DNA from 2 places in the Ochrobactrum sp. A-1 genome. Region 2 is predicted to be linked to the other one. Evidence: riboswitches for the same ligand, from Rfam matches in the RefSeq annotation. Region 2 holds a riboswitch; the other holds the start of a gene.
The links. A riboswitch is a leader RNA that binds a small molecule or an ion and turns the genes downstream of it on or off. The one in region 2 is predicted to bind cobalamin.
Positions count from the first base shown of each region.

Region 1: linked by a shared signal. The riboswitch ahead of MKS82_RS14915 (CbtB domain-containing protein) and the one ahead of MKS82_RS21355 (ABC transporter substrate-binding protein) in region 2 are both predicted to bind cobalamin.

Region 1 is NZ_JAKVQC010000004.1:1,113,694-1,121,224, reverse strand. Features, by position in the region: gene MKS82_RS14925 (cobyric acid synthase) at 1-1,404, shown strand, start outside; gene MKS82_RS14920 (phosphatase PAP2 family protein) at 1,611-2,315, shown strand; cobalamin riboswitch at 2,342-2,578, shown strand; gene MKS82_RS14915 (CbtB domain-containing protein) at 2,630-2,818, shown strand; gene MKS82_RS14910 (CbtA family protein) at 2,903-3,616, shown strand; gene cobU (bifunctional adenosylcobinamide kinase/adenosylcobinamide-phosphate guanylyltransferase) at 3,622-4,143, shown strand; gene cobW (cobalamin biosynthesis protein CobW) at 4,148-5,197, shown strand; gene cobN (cobaltochelatase subunit CobN) at 5,201-7,531, shown strand, end outside.
Region 2 is NZ_JAKVQC010000007.1:733,937-741,467, forward strand. Features, by position in the region: gene MKS82_RS21335 (ABC transporter permease) at 1-382, shown strand, start outside; gene MKS82_RS21340 (SMP-30/gluconolactonase/LRE family protein) at 455-1,348, shown strand; gene MKS82_RS21345 (ABC transporter ATP-binding protein) at 1,840-2,634, opposite strand; gene MKS82_RS21350 (FecCD family ABC transporter permease) at 2,631-3,686, opposite strand; gene MKS82_RS21355 (ABC transporter substrate-binding protein) at 3,683-4,714, opposite strand; cobalamin riboswitch at 4,896-5,129, opposite strand; gene MKS82_RS21360 (Bug family tripartite tricarboxylate transporter substrate binding protein) at 5,351-6,301, shown strand; gene MKS82_RS21365 (tripartite tricarboxylate transporter TctB family protein) at 6,298-6,795, shown strand; gene MKS82_RS21370 (tripartite tricarboxylate transporter permease) at 6,811-7,531, shown strand, end outside.

The sequences.
Region 1 (7,531 bases), on a different contig from region 2:
AGTGTTCTTGTTGCCGGATTATGCCGCGTTGCACGCAATCGCGGCCTCAATGTTCGCCCTTTCAAGCCGCAAAACATGTCCAATAATGCAGCGGTCAGCGACGATGGTGGTGAAATCGGCCGGGCTCAGTGGTTGCAGGCAGTGGCTTGCGGTGTACCGTCGTCTGTCCACATGAACCCGGTACTCCTCAAGCCGCAGAGCGACATGGGTAGCCAGGTCGTTGTGCAGGGGAGGGTACGGGGCGAAGCGCGTGGGCGCTACTATCAGGAATTGAAACCACAACTCATGGCGGCTGTCATGGAATCCTTCGCCAAGGTCAGCGAAGGCGCGGACCTTGTGCTGGTGGAAGGGGCAGGATCGCCAGCTGAAATTAATCTGCGGGCTGGCGATATCGCCAATATGGGGTTTGCCACGCAGGCCGGTGTGCCGGTTGTTCTCGTAGGTGACATAGACAGAGGCGGCGTTATCGCTTCTCTCGTCGGCACGCACACTATTCTGTCCGGACAGGACCGCGCGATGGTTCGTGGCTTTCTGATCAACAAGTTCCGGGGTGATATTTCGCTCTTTGATGACGGGCTGGCTGCCATTACCCAGTTTACCGGCTGGCGCTCTTTCGGGGTGGTTCCGTGGCTGAAGGCGGTCTCGCGGTTGCCTGCCGAGGATTCGGTCGTTCTTGAGCGTGCCGCGCGCGGAGAAAAGAAGTCGCTCGTTGTCGCGGTACCGATGTTGCCGCGCATCGCCAATTTCGATGATCTGGATCCGTTGAAGGCCGAACCGGATGTAGAAGTAGTCATGGTGCCGCCGGGGTCCAGTATCCCGGACGATGCTGGCCTTATCGTTTTGCCTGGAACCAAGTCGACGATCGCTGACTTACTGGCTCTTCGTGACAATGGCTGGGATCGAGAATTATCTGCCCACGTGAAACGGGGAGGGCATGTGCTGGGTATCTGCGGCGGTTTCCAGATGCTTGGTCGTCGTATCAGCGATCCCGATGGTATAGAGGGGCATGTGCGCGATATTGATGGGCTCGAGCTTCTCGATATCAAAACGGTAATGGAGCCTGAAAAGGTGGTCCGCAATGTGCAGGCGACCTCACTTCTCCATGATGTACCGCTGCAAGGTTATGAAATTCATATCGGTCGCACGACCGGACCGGATATGACGCGGCCTTTTGCCCATATTGGCGGGCATGACGATGGAGCCATATCGTTGGATGGACGCATCATGGGGACCTATCTCCACGGTATTTTCAATGCTGACGAATTTCGCCGGAAATTTCTGGAGAACCTTGGTGTGCGGAGCAGTTCAATGAACTACCGCGCTGGCGTTGAAGCTGCATTGAATGAGCTGGCTGAAGGGCTGGAAGCGTGCCTTGATATTGATGCGCTGTTCGCAATCGCCTGAATTTCAAGCTCCGGATTTTTCTATATATTTAATCTGCATCCATAATTATTGCTGGCATTTTATAATTACTTGTTTGAATGTAATTTAAATTGTAACATCTATTTTTATACATATTTAGATATTCTTTTATTATTTTATATATTTAGAGGTTTTCTGTGCTTGTTAATATAGCGTCGGGCGCCGCATCCAGCTTTTACGGCTTTAGGATGCAGAAGGCGTTTTTGTATTCTTTTATTACTATCAATGGTTTCTTTGTTGTTTTCCCGCAAATTGATCTAGCTGTTTCAAGATATTTTTATCAGTCAGGAGTTTTCTTTATTTCTCACAATCCATATTGGATAGCGGTGAGAGATTTCCATCGGCTCAGCCAGTGGTATCTGTTGGTATTCGTTATGTTGACGATAGCGTTGTATGCTCTGTGGCCGCAGCGTCTTTCAGCAGTCGCGCCGCATAAGATTGTCTATATTACGCTTATCTATCTATTCGGTCCAGGTGTACTGGTGCACAGCCTCAAACTTATCATCGGACGGGCGCGGCCAAGGAACCTCGCAGAGTTTGGCGGATCGGTCGACTTCACGCCTGCATGGCAATTGGCTGATATGTGCCGACATAGTTGTTCATTTCCTTCAGGAGAGTCGTCTGCCGCCGTTGCGATGCTTCCATTGTTGATCTTTGTGCCGGCGCATCTTCGAATTAAAGCGGCATTAGTCTTCATCCCAATTCTGGCGCTTGTATCGCTGAACCGGGTCTTTATGGGGGCACATTTTTTATCTGATGTGGTCATTGCCTGGACACTTATCATCGGCCTTATGATTTGGCTTTGGCCTCGGATTTCACGTAATGCCGATGCAATTGACAGCTGGGTGAGGCTCAGAGGCGAAAGCCTTCGAACATGGCTATATGTTCGCTGATTGACGCCGATGGGCTGAAAGCCTAGTGTCCAGAATATGCAACAGGTTGTTGCCGGGACGAATCCCGGCGATACCAAAAAGGGAATGCGACGGACGGACCCAATCCGGGCGTCTTTATCGCAGCCGACCCCGCGACTGTAGAGCGGAGAGGGATGAGGCAAGCCGGGCAACCGGTGGCCACTGGGAGTTTGAAACTTCTGGGAAGGTAGCTTCAATCCTTACGACCCGTGAGCCAGGAGACCTGCCTGTTGCGTGAGGGCATTGAGCCTGAACCCCATGGGAGGTTTTTCCCTACTGCCTGCACGGAGGTTGTCATGGCTGCACGTACTCAAGATTCTGTTTCCAGCACACTCGAAATGCCCCTTGCTGCTCGTCTGGGCACGGCTGTCGTTTCCCTGCTTCTCGGCGCGTTTCTGATTTACGGCGTAGGGCTTGCCCATTCCGATACGCTGCACGATTCAGCACATGATACGCGCCATTCTTATGGTTTTCCCTGCCACTGAGCAGCCTAACCTTTTGAGAATTGAAGCTGAGCAGAGCTCGATGGTGGACGGCCATCGGCGCGGAATTTCTATTGAGGGACAGAAATGTTGATCCGTTATTTGTTGGCGACACTTGCTGCCGGTCTTCTGGCCGGGCTGCTGGTTACTCCCGCCATGTATTTGAAGACAGTGCCTTTGATCCTGCAGGCTGAGACCTATGAAGATGCTGGTGGTGGTCACAGCCACGGCGAGGCGGAAGCTGCACCGCATGATCATGGTGCCGCTGCCGCAGATGCGGAAGAGGAAGGGGCTGAACTGCCATTTGGGCGATTGGGCAATACGATCCTTGCCAATCTCGTAGCAGGAGCGGGGTTTGCCTTGCTGCTTGGTGGCGTGGCCTTGCTTCTAGGGCGCCGCATTACGGTACAGAATGGCATTTATTGGGGTGTTGCGGGCTTTTTTGCGGTCGCTTTTCTGCCCGCGTTGGGCTTGTCACCGGAATTGCCGGCAATGCCTGCGGCTGATCTGGCCGAACGTCAGCTCTGGTGGATTGCAACCGTGGTGCTGAGCGGTCTGGGGCTCTATCTCATCGTGTTGCGCCAGGAAATCTGGGCAAAAATCCTTGGGCTGGTGCTGATCGTGGCTCCACACCTCTATGGCGCACCGCATCCGGAAGATATTTCATCGCCGATTCCGTCATTGCTTGCTTCGCAATATGCAGTCGCATCGCTGGCGACTAACCTGTTCATGTGGGCGGTGATCGGCCTCGCACTCGGCTGGTTCATCCAGCACTATGCATCGTCCGAGATTGAAGGTTGATGAAAATGGCTTCGCCGGGAAAATCGGTTTTGGTTCTTGGTGGAGCCCGTTCGGGCAAGTCGTCCTATGCCGAAAAGATGGTCGAGTCCTCGGGGCTTCAGCCGCTCTATCTGGCGACAGGACGTGCCTTCGACAAGGAGATGGAAAACCGCATTGCCATTCACCGCGACCGACGTGGTTCAGAATGGCAGACGGTAGAGGAACCGCTCGATCTCATTGACGCACTAACATTGCATGTTGCTGCGGATCGGTTCGTGCTGATCGATTGTTTGACCCTGTGGCTGACCAATCTGATGATGGCCGAGCGCGATATAACAACAGAGACGGCAGGTCTTGTTGCTATGCTGCCGAACCTTGCCGGGCCTGTTGTTTTTGTTTCGAACGAAGTTGGACTTGGGATCGTGCCGGAAAATCGCATGGCACGGGAATTTCGCGATCATGCAGGCTTTCTGCATCAGGCAGTGGCCGCGGTTGCGGATGAAGTTTATTTCATGGCGGCAGGGCTGCCGCTCAAGATGAAGGGATAAATCGATGCAGGGACAGAAAATTCCCGCGACAGTCATTACGGGTTTTCTTGGATCGGGCAAAACGACGATGATCCGCAACCTGCTGGAAAATGCCAATGGAAAACGCATTGCATTGATCATCAATGAGTTCGGTGATCTGGGTGTCGATGGCGGTATTCTGAAGGGATGCGGTATCGAGACCTGTCGCGAGGAAGATGTGATCGAGCTCAACAATGGCTGCATCTGCTGCACCGTTGCCGATGATTTCATCCCGACTATGACCAAGCTTCTGGATCGCGCTGATCGCCCCGATCATATCGTGATCGAGACCTCCGGTCTGGCGTTGCCGCAGCCACTCGTCGCCGCATTCAACTGGCCGGAAATCAAGACGCAGGTAACAGTCGACGGTGTGGTAACCGTGATTGATGCGGCAGCGGTCGCAGAGGGGCGTTTTGCCGATGATCATGACAAGGTTGCTGCACAGCGCGCAGCGGACGAATCTCTTGATCATGAAAGCCCTTTAGAGGAACTTTTTGAGGATCAGATTCATGCAGCCGATCTGATTGTCCTCAACAAGGCCGATCTGATTGACGCTTCAATGCTCGACGGTGTTAAGGCCGATGTGGCCGAGCGTTCGCCGCGCCGGGTGAACATGGTTCCTGCAAGCTTTGGCAAGCTTGGAGCCGATGTTTTGCTTGGGCTCGGTGTCGGTACGGAAGACGACATCGCCAACCGCAAATCCCACCATGAAATCCATCATGCCGATGGGCATGAGCATGATCATGACGAGTTCGAGAGCTTCGTGGTCGAGGCAGGCTCGGTTGCTGATCCCAAGCTATTTACGGAAAAGCTGAAAGCAGTCATTGCAGAGCACGATATCCTTCGTTTGAAGGGCTTTGTCGATGTACCGGCCAAGCCGATGCGTCTGGTCGTGCAGGCGGTCGGTCCGCGTATCGAGCATTATTTTGACCGCCCATGGGGCAAGGATGAAGCGCGCTCCACGCGACTGGTTGTGATCGGGCTGCATGACATCGATGAAGCAGCCATCGCCAATGCAGTGAAAGACGCCGTCTGACCAATGCATCTTCTTCTTGCCCAGAAAGGAACAATCAGCGACGGCAATGAAGCCGTCGATCTCGGCCAGACGCCGGGAGAGATATTGTTCCTTTCCGCCGCTGATACCGAACTGGCCAGTTTGGCGTCGGCACACAGACTTGCGCCGGATTTGCCAAGCTTGCGACTGGCCAATTTCTTGTGTCTTACCCATCCCATGTCGGTTGACGCCTATGTGGAGCGCACCGCCAGATATGCCAAGCTTATCATTGTGCGCATAATTGGGGGTGAAACGTACTGGCCTTACGGGCTGGAAGCGCTGCATGCTTGCGCACTCAATCACGGTATCAAGATTGCCGTATTGCCGGGAGACGACAAGCCGGATCATGGGCTGGACCGGTTTTCCACCATCTCTGTCCACGAGCGAAATGAACTCTGGCAGTATCTGATCGAGGGCGGGGCTGCGAATACCGGCGCATTCCTTCACTACTGCGCTGCGCTGATTGCGGGTTCCGAGAAGCCGGAAAGTGCTGCACCTCTGCTCAAGGCTGGTCTGTGGTGGCCGGGAGAGTATGTCTCCTCGCTGGATAGTATTCGCACACACTGGAGCGATATTTCTGCACCTGTCGCGGGCATTATTTTCTATCGGGCACTGGTGCAGAGCGAACAGACGCAGCCCGTCGATGCGCTGATTGCGGCTTTGCAGGCAAAAGGCCTCAATCCGCTTCCGATATTCGTTTCGAGCCTCAAGGATCGATTGTCTGCGGCGGTCGTCGACGGACTGTTTGAGGATTGTCCGCCGGATATCGTTTTGAACGCCACGGGGTTTGCAATTTCTTCGCCGGGTGCGGAGCGCAAGCCGACTGTCCTCGATAAGCGCGGCAATATGGTGTTGCAGGTGATTTTCTCCGGCACGCCGAAAGCTGTTTGGGAGACCTCGCAGCAGGGCTTGCTGGCACGTGATCTGGCGATGAATGTCGCTTTGCCTGAAGTGGACGGGCGCGTGCTTTCGCGCGCTGTTTCCTTCAAGTCGGCAAAACAGTTCGATGCGGCAGTGGAAACGAATATCGTAACCCACGAGCCGCATGAAAACCGCGTAGGTTTTGTGGCGCAACTTGCTGCAAACTGGGTGCGTTTGAAGCGGAAACCGCCCGATGAAAGACGTGTCGCGCTTATCCTCGCGAATTATCCGAACCGCGACGGGCGGCTTGGAAACGGGGTAGGGCTCGATACGCCAGCCGGAACGGTCGAAGTACTGCACGCCATGGCGAAGGGCGGCTATCCCGTCGCTGACCTGCCCGTCGACGGTGATGCATTGATGCGTGCATTGACGGCAGGTCCGACCAACGCTGCGCGTGACGGGCGAGAGATACGCGAAACCATATCGTTGAATCAATACAAGGCTTTCTTTGAAAGACTTCCCATTGCGATTCAGAAGGAAATCGAAGGTCGCTGGGGTGCGCCGGAAAATGACCCTTATTTTGCGCGGGAGCTGAATGCCTTTGCGCTGCCCCTGATGAGGCTGGGTGAAACCTTCGTGGGCATTCAGCCCGCGCGCGGTTACAACATCGATCCGAAAGAGACTTATCACTCGCCTGATCTGGTGCCGCCGCACGGCTATATTGCTTTCTATGCTTTTCTGCGTGAGGTCGCAGGTATCGATGCCATTGTGCATATGGGCAAGCATGGCAATCTGGAATGGCTCCCGGGGAAAGCGCTCGCGCTCTCTGAGAACTGCTATCCCGAAGCCGTGTTCGGTCCCGTGCCGCACATCTACCCATTCATTGTGAACGATCCGGGCGAAGGCACGCAAGCCAAGCGTCGTGCAAGCGCTGTCATAATCGATCATCTGACGCCGCCGCTGACACGCGCCGAAAGCTACGGGCCGCTGAAAGACCTCGAAGCACTGGTAGACGAATATTACGAGGCCTCCGGTGTCGATCCGCGTCGCCTGCTGAGGCTGAAAGGGCAGATACTTGATCTCGTGCGCGACATCGGGCTTGATCGCGATGCGGGTATTCACGACCATGACGATGAAGACATGGCGCTGCAAAAGCTTGACGCCTATCTGTGCGATCTCAAGGAAATGCAAATCCGCGACGGTCTGCATATTTTCGGGCTGGCGCCTGAAGGCAGGCTGCTGACCGATCTTCTGGTTGCGCTGGCACGTGTGCCGCGTGGCGTACCAGTTTCGCTTGGCGGTGCACCGGGCGATCAAAGTCTCCAGCGTGCAATCGCTGCGGATTGCGGGCTTGGCGAAACATTCGATCCCCTCGATTGCAATATGGCAGAGGCATGGACGGGTGCCCAACCGGAACTCTTGCTTGCGGCGAGCCCTGCAACGTGGCGTATCACA
Region 2 (7,531 bases):
GATTTCGGCAATAGGCCAGAACCCTTTCGCTGCGCGTATGGCGGGCGTTCCGGTCGATGGCACGCGCTTCGCCACCTATCTCCTCTGTGCAGTGCTCGCTTCGCTCTGCGGATTCCTGCTTGCCTGCTTTTCGGGCGGTGCGGCGCTGAACATGGGTGCGGAATATCTTTTGATGTCGATTGCCGTCGTCATCATCGGCGGCACGGCGGTTGCTGGCGGCGATTCCAACATCCCCGGCATTTGGGGAGCCGCCCTCTTCATGTTCCTCATAGTTTCGATGCTCAACACCTACGGCTTCGGCGCCGGTGTCCGTCTTGTCCTGACCGGGCTCACCATCATTGCGGTGATTATCCTCGCCAGTGGCCGACGCGCCGAGCGTTAAATTCCTTCGGAGTAACTTTCCTTGTCAAAAACTGTTTCGATTTACGAAATCCACGACGAACGCTTCAAGCAGATGATCGTGCCGAGCGCCGATCTGGACGAACTTTATAGCGACTGCCGCTGGGCAGAAGGCCCAGTGTGGTTCGGTGACCAGAACTGCCTTCTGTGGAGCGACATTCCGAACCAGCGCATCCTGCGCTGGGTGCCGGGCAGCGAAATTGAAGGTGAGATCGGCGGCGGCGTTTCGGTGTTCCGCAACCCGTCCAATTTTTCCAACGGCAATACGCGTGACCGCGAAGGACGCCTCGTCACCTGCGAGCATGGAGGTCGTCGCGTCACCCGCACGGAAGCGGATGGCAGCATCACCGTGCTCGCCGACAGCTATCAGGGCAAAAAACTCAATGCGCCCAACGACGTCATCGTGCGCTCGGACGGCACCGTGTGGTTTACCGATCCGACCTACGGCATCATGGCCGATTATGAAGGCTACAAGGCCGCCCCAGAGCAGCCGACACGCAATGTCTATCGCCTCGACCCGAAGACTGGCGAGATCAATGCCGTCGTAACCGACTTCCACCAGCCGAACGGACTTGCCTTCTCGCCAGACGAAACCAAGCTCTATGTCGCCGACAGCGCTTATAGCCACGATGAGAATGCACCGCGCCACATCCGCGTTTTCGACGTTGTGGATGGCGGCAAGCGCCTGACGGGCGGCAGTGTGTTCTGCACCATAGACGATGGCCTGCCGGACGGCTTCCGCTTCGATACGGATGGCAATCTGTGGACCAGCGCAGGCGATGGCGTGCACTGCTTCTCGCCGGAAGGCACGCTGCTCGGCAAGATCAAGACGCCGCAGACGGTCGCCAATGTGACCTTCGGCGGTCCCCGCCGCAACCGGCTATTCATTGCAGCGACGAAGTCGCTCTATGCGGTCTATCTCACAGTAACCGGCACGCAGTACCCCTGATAAAACAACGGCGGCTTTCCAAAACGAAAAGCCGCCGCTCTCTATAAGTATAGTAATTCATTGAAAAAACTGCATTCGCCACATGCCGCGTTCATGCGAACATGCCAATAATGTTTCTTTATTTAAAACGGATCTTTCCGACCCAAAACCGGAACGACCCGCATATCAGGACCGTGAATGACGGAACAAATCAGACTATGATCTCTTCTGTCCTTCAGCCTGCACTCAACAAGCAAGGCCACAGCCTTGCTGATGAGTACATTGCCCTGATGCGCTGAGGTTATATAATCCAACCGTCAACACTATGGAAACAGTTTGTCAACAAATCGGCTCAAATTACTGTGAGTAAAATTTGAAAGAACTACAGATTTTCATGATGTTACCCGTAATTTCATAGTAAATATATTAGCGATACCTTTTATAGATTCCTATTTATTTCCCATTTATTGAAAGGATGGCATCACGCATAACAAAGACTCGCGGATAATCGGTCACGCCGAATGTCTGAGCTCCAGAGAGCGACGGCTCGGCGTCCGATAACGGATGTGACAGCCGCTGATACCCTGATATTCGACATCGACCTCGACGCCAAAAACCTCGGCAATACGCTCTGCCCGCAAAACATCGCGTGGCGTGCCAAGCGCAACGAGATTGCCCTTGTCCATCACCGCAATACGGTCGCAGAACATTGCGGCATGGTTCAGGTCATGCAACGCAGCCACCACCGTCAGTTTCTGGCGGCTGACAAGATCGAGCAGCCCGATCTGGTGCCCGATATCGAGATGATTGGTCGGCTCGTCCAGAAGCAGTATCTGCGGTTCCTGCGCCAAAGCGCGGGCTATATGCAAACGCTGCCGCTCGCCACCGGAAAGCGTGTGCCAAAAGCGGTCAGCCAGATGCGCCATATCGACATTGACCAGCGCCTGGTCAATGATTGCATCATCCTCCTCCGACCACGGCGACAGCGCGCCGAGATAGGGCGTCCGCCCAAGTTCGACCGCCTGACGCGCCGTAATGCGTTCCGTCGTTCCTGCCTGCTGCTCGACCAGCGCCATTTTCCGGGCGATCTCGCGGCGGCTGAAACTATCGATGAGCGCGCCACACAGATTGATTTCACCGACGCGGCACCTGCGAACGCCGGACAGCAGGGAGAGAAAACTGGTCTTTCCCGACCCGTTCGGCCCTATGATGCCAAGAAACTCACCTTCCGCCACTTCCAGCGAAACATCATGCAAAATCTCGACATTGCCCACCGACCAGCCGACATTGCGTGCTGAGAGGATCATGACGAAGCCCTCCTTTGTCCAAGCAACAAGGCGAAGGCCGGCGCACCGAACAAGGCCGTGATGACGCCGATCGGCAGAACCTGCCCCGGAATGATGATACGCGACAGAATATCGGCGACGATCATGAATATCGCGCCTATGAGTGCTGCGGCAGGCAACAGCCTGCCATGGCGGACCCCGACCACCATGCGCGCCGCATGGGGAATAACAAGGCCGATAAAGCCAACCGAGCCGACAATGGAAACCATCACCGCCGTCATCATGGCGCTGACACCGATCAGCACCGCATAGACGCGACGTACCGGTATGCCGAGCGAAGCGGCGGATTCCGTTCCGAAGGTGAAAGCATCAAGCGCACGCGCATGCCACAGGCAGATTGCAAGCCCGATCAGGCAGGCAGGCAAAGCGAGAGTAACATCGGGCCAGCGCACCCCGGAAAGATTGCCCAAAAGCCAAAACATGATACCGCGCGCCTGTTCGGCATTTGCGGCCTTTGTGACGATGAATGATGTCAGCGCATTGAAAAGTTGCGAACCGGCAATGCCTGCGAGGATGATCGCGCTGCTGCCGCGTCCGGCCCGCAACGCCAGCAGGGACACAAGGCAAAAAGCAACAATAGCGCCAATGAACGCACCCAGCGATAGCGTCAACACGCCAGCGCCTATGCCAAGAATGGCAACGCTGACAGCCCCTGTCGAAGCACCAGCGGAAATGCCCAGAATATAAGGATCAGCGAGCGAGTTTCGAAGCAACGACTGCAGAATGACACCGGATATTGCAAGCGACGCGCCGCAACATGCCGCGATAACCGCACGGCTGAGGCGATAGCTCCAGACGATCCCTTCATCTATGGGTTCGAGCGGATACCCGGCATTCCACACCCGATTGGCCACGGTCTTCGCAACCACCTCGAGCGGTATTGCCGTTTCGCCTATCGCCGCTCCGAGCCAAAGAGCAAGAAGAAGCAGGACAAGCGAAAAGGCCAAGAAGAACACGCCGGAGCGTGCCCTTCCCTTCTGTTTGAAGCCTGCTGTCGCTGCCCGCGCCGTCACTTGTTCAGGTCCGAGGCGGCAATGTCGGAGGCAAGCGTTTCAATGCCTTCGATCACGCGAAGCGACGTGCTCATCGACTGTGCATCCATGTCGAAGACATGCTTGCCCTTGACCGCTGGCATCAGCTTCGTCACCGCATCGTTCTCAAGGAACTGGTGTTTGACGGCAATGTCGTCAGCCGGATAGCGACGGCGATCCAGTTTTGCAGCAACGATCATCGAAGGGTTCGATTTCGCAATCGTTTCCCATCCGACCGTCGGCCATTCTTCCTCGCTGTCGATCACATTCTTGATGCCCAGTGCCGAAAGAATATTGGCGGGCGCGCCAAATTTGCCTGCAACGTAAGGATCGGCATCGACCTGCGTGCTGGAGAACCAGACAACAGCCGAAAGCTTGCCGTCAGTAGACCCAATTTTTTCACGCGCAGCCGCTTCGCGCGCCCTCAGGTCGGCGACGAGTTTCTCGCCACGGTCCTGCACATTGAAGATTTCCGCCAGTTCGGTAATTTCCTGATAGACGATATCCATCTTGAACGCCGCCGTACGAACGCCGTCGCCACCGCCGGAATTGTCCTTGCCAACGCAATCGGAAGGCGAGGTATAGGCAGCGATGCCCAGTTCCTCGAACTGTTCAGGCTTTGCCACGATGCCTGTCGGGCCGACATGCCACTGGAAATCCGCCGTCACGATATCCGGCTTCTGCGCCAGAACGCTTTCAAAGCTCGGATCATTATCGGCAAGCCGCTTGACCTTGGCATTCACCTGTTCAAAGCCTTTGAGAACGGGGCCGAACCACACTGCCGTGCCGACAACCTTGTCGCCGAGACCCAGGCTGTAAAGAATTTCTGTGCTGCTCTGGCCAACTGCAACCGCGCGGGCGGGTGCCTGCTTGAAGGTAACGTCACGACCGCAGTTTTTCAGCGTCAGCGGATATTGCGTTTCCGCTGCCTGTGCGGATACCCCGCCTGCGAGAAAAAATGCAGCCGCGCAAAAGGCGGCGCGAAACGGCATCTTGCCGAGAATATTCATGAAAGTCCCCGAAATGATGAGAGAAAGACGCCCTGTCAGGCGGCGGATAAATTCCGGCGCGGAAGACGGACAGGCATATCCGGGAACATATCGAAATCATGCGATGACGATGGGAGGAAGCGTCCTGCGACGCAGAAATCTGTCATAACCGGCTCCTGCTCCGGGCATCCCCGCCCGTGACAATGGACAACACTAAACGGCAGGTCTCCTGGCTCACGAATATCTGCTGTTCATCTGCCTTCCCGCGCTTCTCCGGCACAGTGGCATGACGCTTTGAACGTCACGAGGATGAACGGCAATCCGCTTACAGTTGCGGGGGCAGCCACGGTCTTGGCCCCTTTTCGGGTCGTCCTCACCGTGTTCCCTATTAATCCCCTTCGCTCTCGGTCGGGGAACCGTTGTTACACTATTACGTTGGTCCGCTGCCGTCGTCAAGCAGGTCTCGTCCGCTATTTCCAGCTTGCGGTTTTCAAGTGATTCGAAAGCCCGTTACTTAAATTGCGGCCAAACTATCGTCGCATGCGCTGGCCTATTGAATTTGTTTTCGCTAATCTCCATGTAGTTTTCTCCCGCTAGAGGAGCGGGACTTTGGGGAGGTCCGCCGCAAGGCGGCATACATTCTATCTGGGAGGACATATGCGTAGATTTATTCTGGCCCTGACGTCAGTAGCGGCGTTGGCTATGGCAGGCTCTGCTTCTGCAGAAGACTACAAGGTGCTCGCGCCTGCGGCTCCGGGCGGCGGCTGGGACCAGACGGCACGCACGATGCAGAGCGCGCTTCAGGATGAAAAGATTTCCGGCAGCGTACAGGTCATCAACGTTCCAGGCGCTGGCGGCACCATCGGCCTCGCACAGTTTGTGAACCAAAACAAGGGCGATCCAAGCCAGCTCATCGTTGGCGGCTATGTCATGGTCGGCGCTATCCTGACCAACAAGTCGCCGGTGACACTCGACGCCATCACGCCGATTGCACGCCTCACAGGGGAATACGAAGCTATCGTCGTACCGGCATCTTCCGATATCCAGAACCTCGGCGATCTCGCCGCGAAACTGAAGGCAGATCCGGGCTCCGTTTCGTGGGGCGGCGGTTCTGCTGGCGGTACCGACCATATCACCGCTGGCCTCTTTGCCAAGGCGGCAGGGGTCGATCCGACAAAGGTCAATTACATCGCCTTCTCTGGCGGCGGTGAAGCACTGGCGGCCATTCTCGGCAATCAGGTGACCGTTGGCATTTCCGGCTATGGCGAATTCGAAGCCCAGATCAAGGCGGGTACGCTGCGCATCATTGGCATTTCGAGCGATGAGCGCGTGGAAGGCATCGACGCACCAACCTTCAAGGAAGGCGGCGTCGACGTTTCGATCCAGAACTGGCGCATGGTGGGTGCAGCTCCCGGCATCACAGCCGAACAGGAAGCTGCCATCAATGCCGATATCGAGAAAATGGTGAAGTCTGAGTCCTGGCAGAAGGCCCTTAAAGACAAGGGCTGGGCAGATACCTATCTCGCCGGCCCGGCGTTCAAGGAACAGCTCGCCAAGGACGTTGCCGCGACGGAAACCATCCTCAAGGAAATCGGCCTCGTCAAATGACAGGATCAGAACCGCAGGAAAAGCGCCGCCCGGAAGGGGCGGCGCCAGATTTCGCCGCTCTTGTCATCGCCCTTATTCTTGCAGCTGTCGCCATTGCCATTGCCTGGTCGACGACCTACGGCAACGACGTGACGAGCTACTCGCCAGTCGGCCCGAAAACCGTTCCCTATGTCGTCGCAGCCGGATTGTTCGGCCTTGCCATTTGGACCGTGTTCGAAGCCCTTCGCGGCGATTTTCCCGAGCGTGAGCATCAGGAAATTGCTCCGATGGCGTGGATCATCGGCGGTCTGGTCATCCAGATGCTGACGATGAAAACCGTTGGCTTTTCTCTGTCCACCGGCCTGCTTTTTGCGGCGACCGCGCGCGGCTTCGGCTATCGCAAATTCTGGATCAGCGTTCCCGTCGGCATCGTCTTCGCCTTCGTGATCTGGTTCATCTTTGCGCGCGGCCTGCAGCTATCGCTGCCGTCCGGCTGGCTCGAACAATTCGTTTAGGGACGGAGCGCTTTCATGGATACTGTCGCACTTCTCGCCAACGGACTTCTGGTGGCGCTTGAACCATCGAATCTTCTTTATGCGCTGATCGGTGTCACGCTCGGCACCGCCGTCGGCGTGCTGCCTGGCATTGGCCCAGCGCTCACCGTCGCGCTCCTTCTGCCCGTTACCTACAAGCTGGACCCGTCCGGCTCCCTCATCATGTTCGCCGGCATTTATTACGGCGGCATGTATGGCGGCTCAACCACATCGATCCTGCTGAATACGCCGGGAGAAAGCGCCTCCATCGTCACCGCGTTGGAGGGTAACAAGATGGCCCGCGCCGGACGTGGCGGGCCAGCACTTGCAACGGCGGCCATCGGCTCGTTCATTGCGGGCCTGATCGCCACTCTGGCGCTCGCCTTCGTCGCGCCATGGGTCGTGAAATTCGCCTTGTCCTTCGGGCCTTCCGAATATTTCGCGCTCATGCTTCTGGCTTTCATGACGGTCTCGGCCGCATTTGGCGATTCCACGCTGCGCGGCCTGACATCCCTGTTCATCGGACTGGCGCTGGGCCTGATCGGCATCGACCAATTGACCGGTCAGGCACGCCTTGTCATGGGAACGCCGAACCTGCTCGATGGCATCAATGTCACCACATTGGCAGTGGCGTTGTTCGCTATCGGTGAAACCCTTGCGGTCGTGTCGAAGAAGCTTCGGCCAGAAGATGAAGTCATTGCCGTCAAGGGTTCCGTCT